2 regions of the Spartinivicinus marinus genome follow, and region 1 is predicted to be linked to the other one. Evidence: predicted binding sites of a transcription regulator. Region 1 holds the regulator's gene; the other holds the start of a gene.

Region 1 (3,186 bases):
GCACCAAGGATGGTGTGAATGCAGTTTATGCAGGAGCAATAAACTGTCTTCACCCCAGTCATTTAGTTTATCTAAACTCCTGGGGCTTCATCGCTCGGTGGCCTCGCCTAAATAATCCTTCGCTTTGAGTATATACCACTTTATTTTTACACCTAAAAGTGATTCATCCCTTCGCTTTGGGTATTATTGTTTATTACGAATTTCTTTTAGGGGATTATTCCACTAGCTCTGGGCTGTTTTCGCTAGCGATTATTGTGGGAGGGAAGTGACAAATAAAACAGCTGCCCTTACCGAGTTCACTTTGTATTTCTAAGTGAGCGTTATGTCTGATCAGTACATGCTTCACAATAGCCAGGCCAAGCCCTGTACCACCAGTGTTAATTGAGCGACTAGGGTCTGCTCGATAAAACCGCTCGGTGAGACGTGGGATATGCTTGGGATCAATACCAATTCCATCATCCATCACCGAAAGGTGCCCGCCATCCTCATCTTCCCACCAATGTACATTAATTTGCCCAGCAGCAGGTGTGTATTTAACGCTATTAAAGATTAGGTTCGAGATAGCACTATGCAGCTCGCGGTCATGTCCTAACAGTGTTGCACCTTCTGGACAAACCAATTGGATATGATGGCAACGGTCACCACTGAGCGCCTTGGCATCACTAATGATGTTTGACAAGATCTTCTGTAAGTAAATTGGCTTTAAGTCAGCCTGTCGATCGCTGGTTTCTAGACGTGATAACAGGAGTAAGTCACTGACCAGATTTTCCATTCGATCTGACTGCTGCTGCATTTGCTGCAAAGCACGTATCCAGCGTTCAGGTAAAATATCAGCGTTATCCAGCAAGGTTTCCAGATAACCTCTGATCACTGTGAGAGGGGTTCTTAGCTCGTGGGACACATTTGCTACAAAGTCTTTTCGCATTTGCTCCAGATTATGCAGCCGGGTAATGTCCCGTACTAACAACAAGCGATCATTGCGACCAAACAGCGTAATATTGAATTGTAAGATGAGCTGGTCATTGATGGGGGAGGGAACTTCCAGCGCTTCTTGGTACTCTTTTCTGTCGAAATACCTGGAGAATGCTGGCTCTCTGATCAGGTTTGTGATTAGCTGCCCTTGATCTACAGGGCTCTTAAAACCGAGCATGGTTTCAGCAGCTTGGTTCCACCACTCCAGGTTGCCCTGATTATCAACCATAATCACAGCATCATTCAGTGCTGCAGTAGACTCTTGAACACGGTCAATCACTGCTTGTAGCCGGGCACGCGCTTTTTGGTCGCGGCGCTGCAGCCGGTAGATAGCATCAAAAATATCTCCCCAGATACCACGACTTTCTGGTGGCTCTAGGTGATTGTGCTCACTCTCTTGAAGCCAATGGCTGAGGCGAAAAACCTGTAACAATGTCCAGCTAAGGTATCCAGCTAAGACAATTGCTAAAACCCAGGCTACTTCTCCGATAGCTACTCCAAACAACACACTGACTATTACAGTGATAGCGAGTCGCTGAATAATTTCGCCTTGCCAGTTAACTTTCACCGCTAAGCCTTAGTTGAGAACCTATAGCCAGTGCCCCTAACAGTCTGAATAAAGCGGTCATGGCCGGTGCCTAATGCTTTACGCAGCCGCCTGATATGGACATCAACGGTACGCTCTTCAACGTACACATTGCCGCCCCACACTTGGTCCAATAACTGGCCTCGGGTATAGGCTCGCTCTTGATGTGTCATAAAGAACTGCAACAGACGGTACTCAGTAGGTCCCATTTCAGTCGGCTTACCGTTAATACTTACCCGGTGACTGATTGGGTCCAGCTCAAGTCCTTCAACCCTGATGGGCTCTTGAGGTTCGTGAGCGCCAGAACGTCTCAATACTGCTTTCAAACGGGCAACCAGTTCTCTGGGGGAGAATGGTTTGGTGATGTAGTCATCTGCTCCCACTTCCAGGCCCTGAATTTTATTATCTTCTTCACCTTTGGCGGTTAACATGATGATGGGAATATTGGCCGTAATTTCATCACGGCGGAGCCGTCTAGCCAATTCAATCCCACTGGTTCCTGGTAGCATCCAATCAAGCAAAATCAGATCGGGTTTCTTGTCGATCATGATGCTATGAGCATCTTGCGTGTTATCTGCTTCCAGACATTCGTAGCCAGCCATTTCGAGTGCGACTGCAATCATTTCTCGGATGGGGGCCTCATCGTCCACTATGAGTATTTTTTTGCCAACCATTTTCAAGCCTTCTCTCGCTTTCAAGTTGTCAGCAGAGCATTACACAGTCTTTATGTTACATTTGAATGACATTCGTGTGGCTCTGCCCTGAAAGTGTTTCCAATCCATGAGTTTTATGACTGTGGCTCAATACCACAGTGAGAAGTTTTCCTAGTGATTACCTGCTATTAATTCCTCCTTCCTGAGGAAGAGGGAGCTAATAAGGTAAAACTAAGAAACAGCACTATCACAAACTATTCCAACAAAGACAAACATGCCTGCCCAGTGATTGTTTAAAAATGCTTTAAAGCATTGGGACCGGTCACGATCTTTGATTAAGTACTGCTGATAGATAAACAGCCCAGCCATTAAACCGATGCCAATAAAGAACAGCCAACCACGCTGAAATAAATAGCCTACCCCTGATAACAAAGCTAGAGTAATTATTTGTAATAAGCCAATCATAAGTTTATCAGCTTTCCCAAATAAAATAGCAGTAGATTTGACGCCTATTTTTAAATCATCGTCTCTATCTACCATGGCATAAGCCGTATCGTAGGCTACTGTCCATGCTAAATTAGCCCAGAAAAGTAACCAGATAGCGTGGTTTAGCTCTCCAGTTTGAGCAGTATAGGCCATAGGAATCGACCAGGAAAAAGCAGCCCCTAATACAATTTGTGGAAAATGAGTGTAGCGCTTCATAAAGGGGTAACTAATGGCTAAAGCCAAGGCACCAAAGCTTAGTAAAATCGTCAGCTGATTGGTAAATAGCACCAGTATCAGCGCAATAATACAAAGGGCTACAAAGCAACCCATTGCTTCCTTCAGCGTCATCGCACCAGTAACCAGTGGCCGATTTTGGGTTCGCTTAACATGACCATCAAAGTGACGATCAGCAATATCGTTAATTACACAACCTGCGCTGCGCATCACTGTGACACCTAAGCAAAAAATAATAATCAGGTGCCAATCTGG
Region 2 (3,186 bases), 4.0 Mb from region 1:
AATATGCAGTAAACTTTTTAGCCGCTGAGATAACTGTGCTTTTGCTGCAATTTCTTGTTGATATTGGGTTTTAGTTGCAGCTAACTGTTGAGCTAAACAATTCACTTGACTCTCAAGCGATTGACTTTCCCATTTAAGTGCTGAACTAAATAGTGTGGAATAAGGCACGGTTACGTTACTATCAGGCCGCAGCTGAATCATTTCCTCAGTAGTTACATCAGGTAATTCTGCTTGGCTTTTAGCGGTAGACGTGGGCTCCGCCGTGAGCGTTTTTATATAATTCGACATCGGTAAGCTCCCTGAAGACACTCAGTGGTGCCAATTCATTGGACTTAACCGGTGTGTGCAATATCAATGCCCAATATTTTTTACTTATTAAATCAACTGGTTAGCTAACCAAAATAAATTGAAGTCAATTCCCTGACATAGACTCACGGCGTTGCAAACCATATTTTCGCATCTTTTCCACTAAGGTGGTCCGGCGAATATGTAGCCGCTCAGCAGCCCGGGCAACAACCCCATTGCTATCATCCAGGGCTTGTTTAATAAGGCTTTTTTCCAGGTTAGTGAGGTAGTCTTTTAAGTCCAACCCATTCACAGGTAATAAAGCCGGGGTATCCAGGCCAACTAACCCCACGGTTTCGATCTGTTGGGGAAACATTTCTACCACATCTTTAGTATTTTCGTCATGCTCATCAATATGCCGGTATTTTTTGGGTAACTCCTGTACGCCAATAACACCATAGGGATGCATGATGGCTAAGCGCTCGACCAAATTGGCTAATTCTCGCACATTACCGTGCCATTCATGACGACACAGTGACATAATGGCGGCAGAATTAAACCGGATTGAACCGCGCTTTTCGTTTTCCAGCCGAGCAATTAACTCATTCAACAACAGCGGTATATCTTCCACACGCTCTCGAAGGGGTGGCATATCAATGGGAAAAACATTTAATCGATAATATAAGTCTTCTCGAAACCCACCATCCTGAATCATGTCTTCAAGATTTTTATGAGTGGCTGCAATAATACGCACATCCGTGGTAATGGTTTTATTGCCCCCCACACGCTCAAAATATTTTTCCTGCAGTACCCGTAGTATTTTCACTTGCATATGCAGGGGCATATCCCCAATTTCATCGAGAAACAGCGTTCCCCCCTGTGCCAGTTCAAACCGTCCAATCCGGGTGGAAATTGCCCCAGTAAATGCACCCTTTTCATGACCAAATAATTCACTTTCTAGTAATTCACCTGGGATGGCACCACAGTTAACGGGTACAAAAGGGCCATTACGACGATGAGAGTTATAATGCAGGTTTCGTGCAACAACCTCTTTACCTGTTCCAGACTCTCCAGTTATCAATACACTGACATCTTTATCAGCCACCTGAGCCATCATTTCCCGTACCTGTTGTACCTTACGGCTAGTGCCGACTAAACTGCGGAACAACTGAATTTCACGCTGCTGACTACGACCATGATGACGACTAAGCTGATATTGCTCGTGAAAAACCTGAGAACGATGCAGGCTATCTAATAGTTTGTTATAGCTAGGAGGGTAATCAATTGACGCGATAATTTGCCGTTTCAAGTCAGGGTCACAAGCTTCGGGTACCAATTGCTCGCCAATCAATAATACGGCAATACCACCATACCATTTTTGGATATCAGCAATCATCGACTCCAAAGGGCTATGGCAATCACCCAATAATAATCCGGCGATACCTTCAGGGTTAACGTCCTGTTCTTTTAATGCCTGTAACCAATGACTGGAATCCAAAGCAATAAAGTCTTCCCCTAAAAATTCCAGGATGACCTTCATTTCGTGCCGACGATTAGCATTATCATCAATTAGCAAGACTTTGATTTCTCGCCACATACCCACTTCCGCTCGACTTTCATTATTAGAGGCTGGTGCAAAACGGCTGTGATCATTACCTTTTGCAACAGCTTTATTATTGCAGAAAATACCAAACTCTCTTGAAAGACCACTTGGTAATATCATCGTCGGATGACCAAGCGATGCTTACCTCAGTAAAGTCAGAAATGTGAGATTGGTCAAATTTATGACAGGCATTCCCGCTAAAGTGACATGATTCACATTTATAATCGATTTAACGGCTTTGTGCTAGCAACCTTCATCTAATTGACATATTACAATAATGTTATTGAGGCTAATTCTTGACAGTGCCCTGCTGATTGCCAGCATAACAACCAGGCAGGTTTGCACGAGCTAAAAGTCATCGCTAGGACTAAAAAGCTTATCAATAAAAATAAAGAAAATAGATTTAAACAGATTGAAAGGCAGCGATGAAAAGCTAACGACAGGTTAATTTTGAATTTGACGGTAAGCAGTCACTCCCGCAATACCTTGTTGACACCGTTGTAACTGGCTAGCTAATTGTTGTTTATATTGCTCATACTGACTAATTGCTTGTTGATAGCCATCATACAGCTGGTGAAGCACAGTAATCACTTCAATCGGTTGATGAGCCTTATTCTGCAGCTGAGATAAAAGCGCCCGGCATTGCTGATCAAACACCTCAAACTGTTCCCAGGATTGTTGCTTAACAATAGCCTGTAACTGGTCATGTAATTGACTGAGTTGTAACACAACAGATATCGAGTGATTATTTTTCATCATTAAATACAGTTTGTGAGTGTTACCTATATTTATCTATAAGCAAACAAAAAATGCTTATCGATCAACCGCAATAGCTTACATGTTATGCATAATAATCGTATTGCTTTGTCTGTGATTAGCCGACAGCCGTTGGCTGAGCCACTTGCTCACGAATACCATCCCAACCAGTTTTCACTTCCCTTAATAATTTAATTACTTCTTCGACCAGCTCCGGGCTATTAGAAGCATTCGCTTCAAATAAGCGAAATTCCATGTACTCATAAAGGCTAAATAGGCTTTCAGCGACGTCACCACCTTGCTCTTTATCTAGAAAGCTTCTTAGCCCACCGATAATCTCAATCGCTTTATTAATAAAGCGGTTTTTTTCTTCAATTTCCTTGCGTTCAATATGACCTTTGGCGATCAACAAACGCTCTAAGGCTCCATCAATTAATAATTGAATCAGTTTATGTGGGTCTGCATCGATAATGCCCGTCTCCCGATTCACTGCCTGATATTGCTTCAGTTGATTATACGCATTCATCGATCACCTCATTCTC

Evidence for each region. Region 1 encodes PhoB, which activates phosphate uptake and scavenging genes when phosphate is short. Its sites were predicted from a motif close to TGTCATANNNNTGTCANA; they were not measured.
Region 2: the regulator PhoB is predicted to act here: its motif matches at 2,058-2,075, upstream of OQE68_RS27155 (sigma-54 dependent transcriptional regulator).

The regions. Positions count from the first base shown of each region.
Region 1 is NZ_JAPJZK010000001.1:2,219,114-2,222,299, reverse strand. Features, by position in the region: gene phoR (phosphate regulon sensor histidine kinase PhoR) at 215-1,540, opposite strand; gene phoB (phosphate regulon transcriptional regulator PhoB) at 1,543-2,232, opposite strand; gene ubiA (4-hydroxybenzoate octaprenyltransferase) at 2,443-3,186, opposite strand, start outside.
Region 2 is NZ_JAPJZK010000001.1:6,169,461-6,172,646, forward strand. Features, by position in the region: gene OQE68_RS27150 (sensor histidine kinase) at 1-288, opposite strand, end outside; gene OQE68_RS27155 (sigma-54 dependent transcriptional regulator) at 413-1,882, opposite strand; gene OQE68_RS27160 (hypothetical protein) at 2,333-2,647, opposite strand; gene fliS (flagellar export chaperone FliS) at 2,763-3,170, opposite strand.